Regions from separate parts of the Streptomyces sp. NPDC047085 genome, predicted to be linked through region 2. Evidence: predicted binding sites of a transcription regulator. Region 2 holds the regulator's gene; the other holds the start of a gene.
The links. The regulator HrcA, encoded in region 2, represses chaperone genes, less so after heat shock. The targets are predictions, from matches to a motif close to TTNGCACTCNGNNNNNCNGAGTGCNAA.
Positions count from the first base shown of each region.

Region 1: groL (chaperonin GroEL) is a predicted target of HrcA. The motif match lies at 1,390-1,416, and genes of this name have one in related genera.

Region 1 is NZ_JBEYUW010000005.1:68,191-76,054, reverse strand. It holds gene groL (chaperonin GroEL) at 1-1,227, opposite strand, end outside; gene ABZ865_RS19015 (cold-shock protein) at 1,551-1,757, opposite strand; gene ABZ865_RS19010 (MoaD/ThiS family protein) at 2,191-2,466, opposite strand; gene thrC (threonine synthase) at 2,463-3,746, opposite strand; SAM riboswitch class I at 3,764-3,905, opposite strand; gene ABZ865_RS19000 (glucosyl-3-phosphoglycerate synthase) at 4,076-5,020, shown strand; gene ABZ865_RS18995 (trehalose-6-phosphate synthase) at 5,139-6,554, shown strand; gene otsB (trehalose-phosphatase) at 6,580-7,413, opposite strand; gene ABZ865_RS18985 (DUF3263 domain-containing protein) at 7,486-7,710, shown strand; gene ABZ865_RS18980 (extracellular solute-binding protein) at 7,721-7,864, opposite strand, start outside.
Region 2 is NZ_JBEYUW010000001.1:418,899-426,762, reverse strand. It holds gene ABZ865_RS01650 (16S rRNA (uracil(1498)-N(3))-methyltransferase) at 16-756, opposite strand; gene ABZ865_RS01645 (nitronate monooxygenase) at 753-1,841, opposite strand; gene dnaJ (molecular chaperone DnaJ) at 2,056-3,192, opposite strand; gene hrcA (heat-inducible transcriptional repressor HrcA) at 3,193-4,209, opposite strand; gene ABZ865_RS01630 (MBL fold metallo-hydrolase) at 4,372-5,103, shown strand; gene ABZ865_RS01625 (DUF3097 domain-containing protein) at 5,138-5,953, shown strand; gene hemW (radical SAM family heme chaperone HemW) at 6,021-7,253, opposite strand; gene ABZ865_RS01615 (SpoIIE family protein phosphatase) at 7,313-7,864, opposite strand, start outside.

The DNA.
Region 1 (7,864 bases), on a different contig from region 2:
GATGCCCTCCTCGACGGCGGCCTTCGCGTTGCGGACGGCGTCCTCGATGCGGTGCTTGCGCTCCTTGAGCTCCACCTCGGTGGCGGCACCGGCCTTGATGACCGCGACACCGCCGGCGAGCTTCGCCAGGCGCTCCTGCAGCTTCTCGCGGTCGTAGTCCGAGTCGCTGTTCTCGATCTCGGCGCGGATCTGGTTCACGCGGCCGTTGACCTGCTCCGAGGAGCCGGCACCGTCGACGATGGTGGTCTCGTCCTTGGTGATGACGACCTTGCGGGCGCGGCCCAGGAGGTCCAGGGTCGCGTTCTCCAGCTTGAGGCCGACCTCCTCGGAGATGACCTCGCCGCCCGTGAGGATGGCGATGTCGCCGAGCATGGCCTTGCGGCGGTCGCCGAAGCCCGGGGCCTTGACGGCGACGGACTTGAAGGTGCCGCGGATCTTGTTGACGACCAGGGTCGACAGGGCCTCGCCCTCGACGTCCTCGGCGATGATCAGCAGCGGCTTGCCCGACTGCATGACCTTCTCGAGCAGCGGGAGCAGGTCCTTGACGGAGCCGATCTTGGAGTTGGCGATGAGGATGTACGGGTCCTCGAGCGACGCCTCCATGCGCTCCATGTCGGTCGCGAAGTAGGCGGAGATGTAGCCCTTGTCGAAGCGCATGCCCTCGGTGAGCTCGAGCTCCAGGCCGAAGGTGTTGCTCTCCTCGACGGTGATGACGCCTTCCTTGCCGACCTTGTCCATGGCCTCGGCGATCAGCTCGCCGATCTGGGTGTCGGCGGCGGAGATGGACGCGGTGGAGGCGATCTGCTCCTTGGTCTCGACGTCCTTCGCCTGCTCCAGCAGGGCGGCGGAGACGGCCTCGACGGCCTTCTCGATACCGCGCTTCAGGGCCATCGGGTTGGCGCCGGCGGCGACGTTGCGCAGGCCTTCCTTGACCAGGGCCTGGGCGAGGACGGTCGCGGTGGTCGTACCGTCACCGGCGACGTCGTCCGTCTTCTTGGCGACTTCCTTGACCAGCTCGGCGCCGATCTTCTCGTACGGGTCCTCGAGCTCGATCTCCTTGGCGATGGAGACACCATCGTTGGTGATCGTGGGGGCGCCCCACTTCTTCTCGAGGACGACGTTGCGACCCTTGGGGCCGAGCGTCACCTTGACGGCGTCCGCGAGCTGGTTCATGCCGCGCTCGAGGCCGCGCCGCGCCTCCTCGTCGAACGCGATGATCTTGGCCATGTGAAGTGGTCCCTCCAGGACTGGGGGTGATTCCTTCGGACCGCGCCCGCGCCCGCGACGGACGGCTCGCCGACCTGTGGTTCCTTGCCCCACCTGGCCTGCGGGCCTCACCGACCCGGTCCATCTTTGTCACTCTCACCTTCAGAGTGCTAACGCCAATGATTAGCACTCGGCATGGTCGAGTGCAAGCGGCTCACGGGATGCGGGCAGGGCGTCGGCCGCGCGCGAACAGGGAGCGCCGGGCATGCCGAAGGGTCCGTACCCAGAGGTACGGACCCTTCGAAGATGAAACAGAAGAACGTCGCTGTCAGTCGACGCGTGCTTCAGCTGGTCGCCAGCCGGACCATGTCCGCCTGCGGGCCCTTCTGGCCCTGCGAGATCTCGAAGTCGACCCGCTGCCCCTCTTCCAGGGTGCGGTAACCGTCCATCTGGATCGCGCTGTAGTGGACGAAAACATCCGCACCACCGTCGACCGCGATGAAGCCGTACCCCTTCTCCGCGTTGAACCACTTGACGGTGCCCTGAGCCATGCCTAACTCCCCTATTACTGGCCCTTGCACAGATCCACACTTCGCGGATCCGGGTCAGACCTCACCCCCCAAATCGGTCGGGGGCGTGCGCCGGAACGCGTCGACCGCGGCTGAATGTATCTGTCCAACTGCCGTCTGCAACAGGTCAATCGGACGAGAATTCTGGACGCGACTGGTCCGGAATGTGGCGAGAATTCGCCAGAAGGCGGGGCAAGTCGGGCCCCGTAAAAACCACAAATGCCGCATACAACCCGGGCATTTTGGCTACTTCTTGTCGGGCACGCGGCATCGTTTCAGGGCCCCCGACCTGTGCGGCGGGGAGCGCGTTCCCCAACTGTACCGCGCTCAATCACGCAGAATGGCCCCCTCCGTTTCTCTCACGGAGGAGGCCATTCGATGAACGCTCGGTAACCGTGGTTACCTTGGGTAATACTCAGCCGCCGGCGACGGCCGGAATGATCGATACGCCGGCACCGTCCGGCGTGGCCGTCTCCAGGCCCTGCTCGAAGCGGACGTCGTCGTCGTTCACGTACACGTTGACGAAGCGGCGCAGCTTGCCCTGGTCGTCCAGGACGCGGGCGGCGATTCCGGTGTGGTTCTTCTCCAGGTCCTCGATGACCTCGGCGAGCGTCGCGCCCTCGGCGGCGACCTCGGCCTGGCCGCCGGTGTAGGTGCGCAGGATGGTGGGGATGCGAACGGTCACGCTCATACGAGGCCAGCCTCTCGGAAGGAGTCCAGGGTCGGACGGATGGTGGCGGTCAGGCCGGTGCCGGCCACCGCGTCGAGGGTCTTGAGGCCGTCACCCGTGTTGAGGACGACCGTGGTGAGCGACGGGTCCAGGACGCCGTTCTCGATCAGCTTCTTCGTGACGCCGACCGTCACACCGCCCGCCGTCTCGGCGAAGATACCCTCGGTGCGGGCCAGCAGCTTGATGGCGTCGACCACCTGCTCGTCCGTCACGTCCTCCACGGCACCGCCCGTGCGGCGCGCGATGTCCAGGACGTACGGCCCGTCGGCCGGGTTGCCGATGGCGAGGGACTTGGCGATGGTGTTCGGCTTCTGGGGGCGGACCACGTCGTGGCCGGCCTTGAAGGCCGTCGACACCGGCGAGCAGCCCTCGGCCTGGGCGCCGAAGATCTTGTATGGCTTGTCCTCGACGAGCCCGAGCTTGATCAGCTCCTGGAGCCCCTTGTCGATCTTCGTGAGCTGCGAGCCGGACGCGATCGGGACGACCAGCTGATCCGGGAGCCGCCAGCCGAGCTGCTCGCAGATCTCGTACGCCAGGGTCTTCGAACCCTCCGCGTAGTACGGCCGCAGGTTGACGTTGACGAAGCCCCAGCCCTCGCCGGCCGGGTCGCCGATCAGCTCGGAGCAGAAGCGGTTCACGTCGTCGTAGTTGCCCTCGATGCCGACCAGTTCACCGCCGTAGACCGCCGCCATGACGACCTTGCCCTGCTCCAGGTCGTGCGGGATGAACACGCAGGAGCGGAAGCCGGCCCGGGCCGCGGCGGCGCCGACCGCGCCCGCGAGGTTGCCGGTGGAGGAGCAGGAGAGCGTCGTGAAGCCGAAGGCGCGCGCGGCCTCCAGGGCCTGGGCGACGACGCGGTCCTTGAAGGAGTGCGTCGGGTTGCCGGAGTCGTCCTTCACGTACAGCCCGCCGGTGACGCCCAGCTCGCGGGCCAGGTTGTCGGCCTTGACGAGCTTGGTCCAGCCGGGGTTGATGTTGGGCTTGTCGGCCACGTCGGCCGGGACCGGCAGCAGGGGCGCGTAACGCCAGATGTTCGCGGGGCCCGCCTCGATGCGCCCCCGCAGTTCCTCGGGCTCGTAGGCCGAGAAGTCGTACGCGATCTCCAGCGGGCCGAAACACTCCTCGCAGGCGAACACCGGTCCGAGCGGCACCCGGTGACCGCACTCGCGACAGCTCAGCGCCGCGGCCGGGCCGAGGTCTACGGTGGGATTGCTGGTGCTTGCAACTGTCTGCACAGCCATGGAGGCGAGGCCCTTTCTCCTCATCTTCCTCACGACGCATCTCGCCGTGAGACGGATTTGGCACCTTCCCTAGCCGGGAGCCTCGCGGGTGAACGAGTACCGACTGGAGGGTTGCCGGGGCTTCATCGGGCCGTGTCCCTCTGCCCCTCTGGATGAGCGGTATGCGGTTGTGTGAACGCCGTTGACCCCCGACATGCGATGGTCATCGGCGTTGTTCAAGACTGTAACCGAAGGCCACGACAGTTGAGAGAGTCGTCCGAACCGCGAGATGGATCACCCGGTTCCCCGGAACGCCCGGTGTGATCACGAACAGTGAGGAGCCGCAGACCGTGCTGGAAGAAGTCGAGCGCTGGCTGGCCACCCGCTCCTGGTCCGTGGCCGACCGACCGCTGCACCGCGTGCTGGCCGCCAAACAGCGCACCGGCCAGTCCGTCTCCGTCGTCCTGCCCGCGCTCAACGAGGAGGAGACCGTCGGCGACATCGTCGCCGCCATCCGCCACGACCTCGTGCTCCAGGCCCCGCTCGTCGACGAGATCGTCGTCGTCGACTCCGGCTCCACCGACCGCACCTCCGAGGTCGCGGCCGCCGCGGGCGCGCGGGTCGTCCATCGCGACGACATCCTCCCGCGCATCCCGGCCGTCCCCGGCAAGGGTGAGGTGCTGTGGCGCTCCCTGCTGGTCACCGGCGGCGACATCGTCTGCTTCGTCGACGCCGACCTGAAGGAGTTCTCCTCGGACTTCGTCCTCGGCATCGTGGGCCCCCTGCTCACCGATCCGGACGTCGACCTGGTCAAGGCGATGTACGACCGCCCGCTCGCCGGGGCGGCCGGGCAGGGCGGCCGGGTCACCGAGCTGATGGCCCGTCCGCTGCTGAACATGCACTGGCCCCAGCTGGCCGGCTTCGTGCAGCCCCTGGGCGGGGAGTACGCGGCCCGCCGCTCGCTGCTGGAGCAGCTGCCGTTCCCGGTCGGGTACGGCGTCGAGCTGGGCATGCTGGTGGACGCCCTGCACCTGGTGGGCCTGGACGCGCTGGCCCAGGTGGACGTGGGCGTGCGCAGGCACCGGCACCAGGACGGGCAGGCGCTGGGCCGGATGGCCGCCGCGATCTACCGCACCGCCCAGCTGCGGCTCGCCCGCGGACACCTCGTCCGGCCCGCCCTCACCCAGTTCGAGCGGGGCGAGGACGGGTTCGAGCCGCGCACCTACTCGGTGGACACCGAGGAACGGCCGCCGATGGCGGAGATCGCGGAGTACGCGGCGCGCCGGGTGGCGTGAGGGCTCCGGGCACCGAGGGCGCCCGGGGCGTGTGAACGGCGGACAACGGCTGTATACAGCCCCCTTTCGGGGCGGACCGTACGTTTGAGCGTTTCCGGGCCGGGCTAGGTTCTGGACCATGGCTTCCTCCCGTGGTGCTGAGGTGCTGGTCGCGTCGAATCGCGGCCCGGTTTCGTACGAGGTGCGCGAGGACGGCTCGCTGCACGCCCGGCGGGGCGGCGGCGGGCTGGTCTCGGGTCTGTCGGCGATCGGGCCGGAGACCGACGCGGTGTGGGTGTGCGCCGCGCTGGGCGACGGCGACCGCGAGGCCGTACGGCGCGCGGGGGGCGGACTGCTGCCGGCCGAGGACAGCGGCGGGCAGCGGGTACGGATGCTCGGCATCGACCCGGCCGTGTTCGCCGACGCCTACAACGGCATCGCCAACTCGGTGCTCTGGTTCGTCCACCACATGCTGTACCAGACCCCGCTGGAGCCGCTCTTCGACGCGGAGTTCCGCCGGCAGTGGGAGTCGTACCGCTCCTACAACCGCGCCTTCGCCGAGGCGCTGGCCGAGGAGGCGGGCGAGGGCGCGGCGGTCCTGATCCAGGACTACCACCTGGCCCTCGCCCCCCGGATGCTCCGCCAGCTCCGCCCCGACCTGCGCATCGGCCACTTCTCGCACACCCCGTGGGCGCCGCCGGACTACTTCCGTCTCCTGCCCGACGACATCGCGGCCGAGCTGCTCACCGGCATCCTCGGCGCGGACCGGGCGGCGTTCCTGACCCATCGGTGGGCGGACGCGTTCACCGACTGCTGCCACGCCGTGCTGGGCCCCGGCATCCCGTCCGGGACCCGGATCGGGGTGCACGGGCTCGGGGCGGACGCGGACTTCCTGCGCGAACGGGCGCACCGGACGGACGTGTCCGAACGGATGGCGGTGCTGCGGGAGGAGATCGGCGAGGGCCGCCGGACGATCGTCCGGGTGGACCGGACGGAGCTGTCGAAGAACATCGTGCGGGGGCTGCTGGCGTACCGGCAGCTGCTGACCGATCATCCCGAGTGGCGGGAGCGGGTCGTCCATCTGGCCTTCGCGTATCCGTCCCGGCAGGACCTGGCGGTGTACCGGGACTACACCGCCGAGGTGCAGCGGGTCGCGCAGGAGATCAACGGGGAGTTCGGCACGCCGGGCTGGACGCCGGTCGTGCTCCATGTGAAGGACGACTTCGCCAGGTCGCTGGCCGCGTACCGGATGGCGGACGTGGCCCTGGTCAATCCGATCCGGGACGGCATGAACCTGGTCGCCAAGGAGGTGCCGGTCGTGTCGGACGAGGGGTGCGCGCTGGTGCTGTCGCGGGAGGCGGGGGCGTACGAGGAGTTGGGCGACGATGCGGTGGTGGTGAACCCGTACGACATCGGGGGAACGGCGCGGGCGTTGCACGAGGCGCTGTCCCTGCCGGTGGGTGAGCGGGCGGAGCGGACGAAGCGGCTGGCGGCGGCCGCGACGGCGTTGCCTCCGGCGCGGTGGTTTCTGGACCAGCTGGCTGCACTGGAGTAGCGCACGAGCGGACCCGACGCGGGCGTCAGAGCATCTGCGCCGCGAGGGCGTGCAGCAGGGAGACGACGCCTTCGGGGCCGTTCACGACGAGGTCGGCTCGGTCGGCCAGTTCTGTCACTTCGGTGCTGCCGCTGCACACCAGGATGCCGGGGACGCCGTCGGAGCGGAGTTTGTCGACTGCGGCGTAGGCGGGGAGGTCGCCGAGGTCGTCGCCGGCGTAGAGGACGGACTGGGCGCCGGTGGCGCGGATGTGGTCGAGGAGGGCGACGCCCTTGTCCATGCCGGGCGGGCGGAGTTCGAGGACCAGCCGGCCGGGCTCGACGATCAGGCCGTGCCGGCCGGCGAGGTCGGTGAGGGAGTCGCGCAGGGCCTCGAAGGCGGCCTGGGGGTCGTCCGCGCGGCGGGTGTGGACGGCGACGGCCCGGCCCTTCTCCTCGATCCAGGTGCCGTGCCGGGCGCCGGCGCGGTCCAGGAGTCCGGGCAGCTCGGCGCGGACGGCGGCGACGCCGGGGTGCGGGGGCGGGGCGGTGACCGTGCCGGTCGCGGCGTCCCAGCGTTCGGCGCCGTAGTGGCCGAGGACGGTCAGATGGTCCAGGCCGGGGACGCCGGCGAAGCCGCCGTAGCGGACCGCGACGTCGGCGGGGCGGCCGGTGACCACGGCGACGGAGGCCACCTTCGGGGCGAGGGCGGCGAGCGCGGGTACGGCGTCGGGGTGGGCGCGGGCCTGCTCGGGGTCGTCGACGATCGGGGCCAGCGTGCCGTCAAAGTCGAGGCCGATCACGGCGGTGCGCGGCGTGGCGAGCAGTGCCCGCAGTCCGTCCCGGCCGGCCGGGGTCACCGGGGTCGGCAGAAGGTCCATACACCGACACTATCCAGGGCGGGGCGTCCTCAAGCCTGATGGGTGTCGGTGCCCGGCGTTACGGTGACACGCATGGAACTGGGCACCCGCGAGAAGGCCATCCTCGCCCTGGAGCGCCGGGGCTTCGCAGGCCCCGGCGCGAAGGAGAGGGCGATACGCGAGGAACTGGGCCTCCCCCCGGTTCGCTACTACCAGCTCCTCAACGCCCTCCTGGACGACGAGCGGGCGCTCGCCCACGACCCTGTCACGGTCAACCGCCTGCGCCGGATCCGGGAGGCCCGCCGAGAGGAGCGGTGAGCGACGCCGCTCAGTTCGCGGCGCTGCTGTCGGCCGCGGTGGCGGTCGCCTGCAGGCGGGTCAGGACGCCGTCGGGGCTGCCGCCGGGGGCGACCGCCTGGCCTATGTCCTTCTTCACGGCCGCGCTGACCGCCGCCCAGGAGACCTTGCCGAC
Region 2 (7,864 bases):
GTGTTCCCCCAGGTGTCAGGACCAGCGGCCGGTGCGGCCCAGGAGAAGGGCCGCGGCGGCGGTGCCGGCGGTGGATGTGCGCAACACGGTAGGACCGAGCACGTACGGCCGCGCCCCCGCCTCCGCGAACAGCGCCAACTCCTCCGGGGAGACGCCCCCTTCGGGGCCGACGACCAGCACGATCTCGCCGTCCGCGGGGAGTTCGGCGGTGGCCAGCCGCTCCTCGCCGCTCTCGTGGAGCACGGCGGCGAAGTCGGCCTTGGCCAGAAGCGCGCCAACCTGCTTGGTCGTCGCCGCGTCCGCGACCTCGGGGAAGCGGACTCGGCGGGACTGCTTGCCGGCCTCGCGGGCGGTGGAGCGCCACTTGCCGAGCGCCTTGAGACCGCGGTCGCCCTTCCACTGGGTGATGCAGCGGGACGCCTGCCACGGCACGATCGCGTCGACGCCGACCTCGGTCATGGTCTCCACGGCGAGTTCGCCCCGGTCGCCCTTGGGGAGGGCCTGCACGACGGTGATGCGGGGCGTGGGCCACGGCTCCTCGTGGACGGACTCCAGGTCCGTCACCACCAGGCGGTCCTTGCCCTCGGCGGCCTTGACGACGCCCTCGGCCCAGCGTCCCCGCCCGTCGGTGAGGACGACGTCCTCGCCCGGCCGCAGCCGCTTCACGGAGACGGCGTGCCGGCCCTCGGGGCCGTCGAGCACGAACTCCGGCCCGATGCGGTCGAGTTGGTCCACGACGAAAACGGGCGCGGTCATCGCGCGTCACCTCCGGGCCATCTGACATCCGACAACGCTGTCCTGGCCGCGGCGAGTTCGGCCGCCAGCACCTCCACCAGTTCCCCGGCGGGCAGTTCGCGGGCCATCCGGTGGCCCTGCCCCGCGAACATCGCCATGCCCTGCGCGTCACCGGCCTTGGCGGCGGCCTTGCGCAGCGGGGAGGTCAGATGGTGGATCTCGGGGTAGGCGGCGGGGGCGTACGGGCCGTGCTCGCGCAGGAAGCGGTTGACCAGGGCGCGGGCCGGGCGTCCGGTGAAGGCGCGGGTCAACTCGGTGCGCGCGAACAGGGGGTTGGTCAGCGCCTGCTTGTGCTGGGGGTGGGCGCCGGACTCCGGGGCGGGCAGGAAGGCCGTGCCCAGCTGGGCGGCGCAGGCACCGGCGGCGAGGACGGCGGCGATCTGGCCGCCGCGCATGATGCCGCCCGCGGCGACGACGGGGATGGCCACCGTCTCCCGGATCTGCGCGATCAGCGACAGCAGTCCGATGCCGGCGCCGTCGTTCTCCGGGGTGTCCCGGTGGGTGCCCTGGTGGCCGCCGGCCTCCACGCCCTGCGCGATCACCGCGTCCGCGCCGGCCCGCTCCACCGCGAGGGCCTCCTCGGCGGTGGTGGCCGAGACCAGGGTGAGGGTGCCGGCCCGGCGCAGCGCCTCCAGCACCTCCCGGCTCGGCACGCCGAAGTGGAAGGAGACCACCGGCACCGGGTTGTCCAGCAGGACCGCGAGCTTGGCGTCGTACCCGTCGTCCCGGCCGCTGTCCGGATCGCCCAGCTCCGTCTCGTACCAGGCGGCCTCACCGGCCAGCTGCTGGGCGTACAGCTCGACCGCGCCGGACTCGGCATACTCCGGCTGCGGCACGAGGACGTTCACGCCGAAGGGGCGGCCGGTGAGCCCTCGCAGCTGCTTGATCTCCTGATACATGCCGTCGGCCGTCTTGTACCCGGCGGCGAGAAACCCCAGCCCACCGGCCTCGGACACGGCAGCGGCGAGCTGCGGCACGGAGACACCGCCCGCCATCGGGGCCTGCACGATCGGGTGGGGGAAGAGATCGGTCAGTGCGGAGGACATGACCGCATGTTGTCACGTCCCCCGAACAAGTCCGAATCCGGCCTTCCCATGGCATAGGCCATTGGCACAGGGGGTGCCGGGAGCGCTACGGGGCCGCTTTTTCAGCCGCTTTCCAGCCCACCGAGTCGGGTGGTGGGTGGGCCGGCCGGGGGTCCAGGGGGCGGAGCCCCCTGGCGGGGTCGAAGGGGCAGAGCCCCTTCTCCCCGGCTCCGGCTCAGCGACCGTTGAACGCGTCCTTCAGCCGTGAGAACAGCCCCTGCTGACCCGGCTGGAACTGACCCTGGGGCCGCTCCTCGCCGCGCAGCTTGGCCAGCTCCCGCAGCAGCCGCTCCTGCTCGGGGTCGAGCTTGGTCGGCGTCTGCACCTCGACGTGCACGATGAGGTCACCCCGGCCGCCGCCACGCAGATGCGTGACGCCCCGGTTGTGCAGCGGGATCGACTGGCCGGACTGGGTGCCGGGCCGGATGTCGACCTCCTCCATGCCGTCCAGCGTCTCCAGCGGCACCTTCGTGCCGAGGGCCGCCGCCGTCATCGGGATCGTGACCGTGCAGTGCAGGTCGTCGCCGCGCCGCTGGAAGACCGGGTGCGGCAGCTCGTGGATCTCGACGTACAGGTCACCGGCCGGACCGCCACCGGGGCCGACCTCGCCCTCGCCGGCGAGCTGGATCCGGGTGCCGTTGTCGACACCGGCCGGGATCTTGACGGTGAGGGTGCGACGCGACCGTACGCGCCCGTCGCCCGCGCACTCCGGGCACGGGTTCGGCACGACCGTGCCGAAGCCCTGGCACTGGGGGCAGGGGCGGGACGTCATGACCTGGCCCAGGAAGGACCGGGTGACCTGGGAGACCTCGCCACGGCCGCGGCACATGTCACACGTCTGGGCGGACGTGCCGGGAGCGGCGCCTTCACCGTTACAGGTGTTGCAGACGACCGCGGTGTCGACCTGGATGTCCTTGGTCGTCCCGAAGGCCGCCTCGTCCAGCTCGATCTCGATCCGGATCATCGCGTCCTGGCCGCGCCGGGTGCGCGAGCGCGGCCCGCGCTGCGACGCCGTACCGAAGAACGCGTCCATGATGTCGGAGAAGTTGCCGAAGCCACCGGCCCCGAAGCCGCCCGCCGCGCCGGCGCCGGCCTGCGAGAGCGGGTCGCCGCCGAGGTCGTAGACCTGCTTCTTCTGCGGGTCCGACAGCACCTCGTAAGCGGCGTTGATCTCCTTGAACCGCTCCTGGGTCTTCGGATCCGGGTTGACGTCCGGGTGCAGCTCGCGCGCGAGCCGCCGGAACGCCTTCTTGATCTCATCCTGCGACGCGTCGCGGCGCACGCCGAGAACGGCGTAGTAGTCCGTGGCCACTTACGACTCCGCCAGGATCTGTCCGACGTACCGTGCCACTGCGCGTACCGCTCCCATCGTTCCCGGGTAGTCCATGCGGGTCGGTCCGACCACGCCGAGCTTGGCAACCGCCTCGCCGCCCGAACCGTAGCCGACCGACACGACGGAGGTGGAGTTGAGTCCTTCGTGGGCGTTCTCGTGCCCGATGCGCACGGTCATGCCCGGATCCTTCGCCTCGCCGAGGAGTTTGAGGAGCACGACCTGCTCCTCCAGTGCCTCCAGGACGGGCCGGATCGTGAGGGGGAAGTCATGTCCGAAGCGGGTGAGATTGGCGGTGCCGCCGATCATCAGCCGCTCCTCGTTCTCCTCGACCAGTGTCTCCAACAGGGTGGAGAGCACCGCTGAGACCGTACCGCGATCCTCGGCCTCGAAGGCCTCGGTCAGGTCCTCGACCAGGTGCGGCACGTCGGAGAACCGGCGCCCCGCGACCCGGCTGTTCAGCCGGGCCCGCAGATCCGCCAGTGAGGTCTCGCCGAAGGGCGCCGGGCAGTCGATCATCCGCTGCTCGACCCGGCCGGTGTCCGTGATCAGCACGAGCATCACGCGCGCGGGGGCGAGCGAGAGCAGCTCCACGTGCCGCACGGTCGAGCGGGTCAGCGACGGGTACTGCACGACGGCGACCTGCCGGGTCAGCTGCGCGAGCAGCCGCACCGTGCGCGCCACGACGTCGTCGAGGTCGACGGCGCCCTCCAGGAAGTTCTGGATGGCCCGGCGCTCGGGCGCCGTCATCGGCTTCACCCCGGCGAGCTTGTCGACGAACAGCCGGTAGCCCTTGTCGGTGGGGATGCGCCCCGCGCTGGTGTGCGGCTGGGCGATGAACCCCTCGTCCTCCAGGGCGGCCATGTCGTTGCGCACGGTCGCCGGGGAGACGCCGAGGTTGTGCCGCTCGGTGAGCGCCTTGGAGCCCACCGGCTCCTCGGTGCCCACGTAGTCCTGGACGATGGCGCGCAGAACCTGCAGCCTGCGTTCACTCAGCATCCGCGCGCACCTCCATCGCGTCGTCCCCTTGGCCCTTCGGGTCATGGGCCTGGCACTCTGCGTGTGCGAGTGCCAGACTTCCCCGGCCCAGTGTACGGCCGTGGGGTACGCCCTGGGCAAGGTCGGTCCCGCTGCAACGGCTCGTGGAGCTAGCGTCGCGGTATGACGGTGACTTGGGAAGACCTGGGATGGGAGCGGCTGGCCGCGGGGGCCGGGCGGTGCCGGCTGCCCGGCTGGGACTGCACCGTGGGGCTGGTCCTGGGCGCGGGCACGGCGCTGTTGGTGGACGCCGGGTCGAGCCTCGCGGAGGGCGCGCGGCTGCGGGCGGCGGTGGAGCGGCTGGCCGGCCGGCGTGTGACCCATCTCGCGCTGACCCATCCCCACTTCGACCATGTCTTCGGCGCCGCCGCCTTCGCCGGCGCGGAGGTGTACGCGGCGGTGGGCCTGGACGCGGTGTTCGCGTACGAGCGGGAGGACCTGCGGCTGGACGCGATCAGGCACGGCCTGCCGGCGGCGGACGCGGACGAGGCGGTGGACGCGCTGACCCCGCCCCGCCACCTGGTCTGCGGCGAGTGGACCCTCGACCTCGGCGACGGCCGCCAGGCCCTGCTGGCCAACGTCGGCCCCGGCCACACCGCCCACGACCTCGCGGTCCTCGTCCCCGGCACCCCGGACACCCCGGAGATCGTCTTCTGCGGCGACCTGGTCGAGGAGTCCGGCGAACCCCAGGCGGGCCCGGACGCCGTACCGGCCCGCTGGCCGGACGCCCTGGACCGCCTCCTCGCGCTCGGCGGCGAGGACGCACTGTACGTGCCCGGTCACGGAGCGGTGGTCGACGCGGCCTTCGTACGACGGCAGCGCGACCAGCTGGCGGCGCGTTTCGGCGTGTCGTGAGTGCCGGCCGGCGGCTTCTCCTATCGTCATCCGAATGCGCCAGTACTCCCCCGACCTGACCCCTCCCTGGAAGAAGCCCCAGCCCGTGCCGGAGGTCCCGGCGGAGCCCGGACTGGTGGTGGAGGAGCCCGGCACCGGGTTCTGCGGGGCGGTGATCCGCTGCGAGGCGGGCACGGTGACGCTGGAGGACCGCTTCGGCAAGCACCGCGTGTTCCCGCTGGAACCGCGCGGCTTCCTGCTGGAGGGCAGGGTGGTCACCCTGGTCAGGCCCTCCTCGGGTCCGGCGGCTCCGGTACGGCCCACCCGTACGGCGTCCGGTTCGGTGGCCGTCCCCGGCGCACGCGCGCGCGTGGCCCGCGCCGGCCGCATCTACGTCGAGGGCCGGCACGACGCCGAGCTGGTCGAGAAGGTGTGGGGCGACGACCTGCGCATCGAGGGCGTGGTCGTGGAGTACCTGGAGGGCGTGGACGACCTGCCGTCTGTCGTGGACTCCTTCGCCCCGGGCCCGGACGCCCGCCTGGGGGTCCTGGTGGACCACCTCGTGCCGGGCACGAAGGAGTGGCGCATCGCCGAGTCGGTGACGAGCGAACACGCGCTGGTGGTGGGCCACCCGTACATCGACATCTGGGAAGCGGTGAAGCCGTCGTCCCTGGGCATCCCGGGGTGGCCCCGCGTTCCGCACGGCCAGGACTGGAAGACAGGCGTGTGCCGGGCACTGGGCTGGCCGTCGGAGAACACGGGTGCGGTGTGGCAGGCGATCCTGGCGCGCGTGGGGTCGTACAGGGACCTGGAGCCGGAGTTGCTGGGCCGGGTCGAGGAGCTGATCGACTTCGTCACGGCTCCCGCGTAGCCACGGGCACCGGCACAGGGTGCACAGGGTCCATAGGGCTCACAGGGTCCATAGGGTGCACCGGTCCTCAGTCCACCAGGTCCCGCACCACCGCGTCCGCCAGCAGCCGCCCGCGCAGGGTCAGCACCGCGCGCCCCTCGTCGTACGCACCGGGGTCCAGCAGCCCGTCCGCCAGCGCCCGCCGGGAAGCCGCGAGCCCCTGCTCCTTCAGCAGGGACAGCGGGACGCCCTCGCACAGGCGCAGCTCCAGCAGGATGCGCTCGACCCTGCGGTCCTCGTCCGACAGCAGCTCCCGGCCCGCGCCCGGTGAGCGCCCGGAGGCCAGCGCGGCCGCGTACGCACCCGGATGCTTGACGTTCCACCAGCGCACCCCGCCCACGTGGCTGTGCGCCCCCGGCCCCGCGCCCCACCAGTCGGCGCCGCGCCAGTACAGCTCGTTGTGCAGGCAGCGGCCCGCCTCCGAGGTGGCCCAGTTGGAGACCTCGTACCAGTCGAAGCCCGCGGCCGACAGGGTCTCTTCGGCGATCAGGTAGCGGTCCGCGTGAACGTCGTCGTCCGTCATCGGGACCTCGCCCCGGCGGATGCGACGCGCGAGCTGGGTGCCCTCCTCGACGATCAGCGCGTACGCGCTGATGTGGTCCGGCCCGGCTCCCAGCGCCGCCTCCAGCGAGGCCCGCCAGTCGTCGTCGCTCTCCCCCGGGGTGCCGTAGATCAGGTCCAGGTTCACGTGCTCGAAGCCGGCGGCCCTCGCCTCGGCCACGCAACGCTCGGGGCGGCCGGGGGTGTGCGTCCGGTCGAGCACCCGCAGCACGTGCTGCTTCGCGCTCTGCATGCCGAAGGAGATCCGGTTGAAGCCGCCCTCGCGCAGCGTGGCCAGGTAGGCGGGATCCACCGACTCCGGATTGGCCTCCGTGGTGATCTCCGCGTCGGCCGCCAACCCGAACTCGTCGCGGATCGCCCCCAGCATCCGTACGAGATCGTGGGCGGCCAGCAGCGTCGGCGTGCCACCGCCCACGAAGACCGTACGGACCTCGCGCGGATCGTCCCCCAGCACCTTCCGGGCGAGGCGGATCTCGTCCGTCAGGGTGTCCGCGTAGTTGTCCCGGGAGGCGAGCACCCCGCCCGTGCCGCGCAGCTCGGTCGCGGTGTACGTGTTGAAGTCGCAGTAGCCGCAGCGGGTCGCGCAGTACGGGACGTGCAGGTAGAACCCGAGGGGGCGGCCGGCTGCCCCGGCGAGCGCGGAGGCGGGCAGCGCGCCGTCGTCGGGGACGGGCTCGCCGTCGGGGAGTGCGGAAGGCATGTACTCCATTGTCCCGTACGCCGGCGGTTGCCCCCGAGGGTGCCGACGTACGACCACGCTCACTCGGCCTGGAGAACCAGCAGCGCGAGGTCGTCCTCGGGCAGGCCCCCGCCGAAGTCGTGCACGAGGTGCCGGATCCGCTCCGCGATCTGCTCGGCGTTCAGGCCCGCGCAGCCGGACAGGGCACGCGCCAGCCCGTCGCCGTCGTCGAACTGGCGGGAGCCGGAGCGGCGCTCGGTCACCCCGTCCGTGACGCACAGCAGGCTGTCGCCGGGCCGCAGTTCGATGGTCTCGCTGGTGTAGGTCTCGTCCTCGACGACACCCAGCAGGGTCTGCGGGCGGGCGGCGGTGCGCACCTCGCCGTCGGGGCGCAGCAGCAGGGGCAGCGGGTGTCCGGCGGAGGCGAGGGTGCAGCGGATCCCGCCGTCGTACGGGGCCAGCTCGCCGTAGAGGAGGGAGAGGAAGCGGGTCTGGGAGCCGTCCGCGTGGGCCATCGGCCGGCCGCCGGCGGCGACCAGGGCGCGGGCGGCGGCGTCGGCGGCCTCGGTGGCGTCGTCCAGCAGGAGCTGGTTGAGGCGGTCGAGGACGTCGGCGACCCGGTAGCCCTCGCG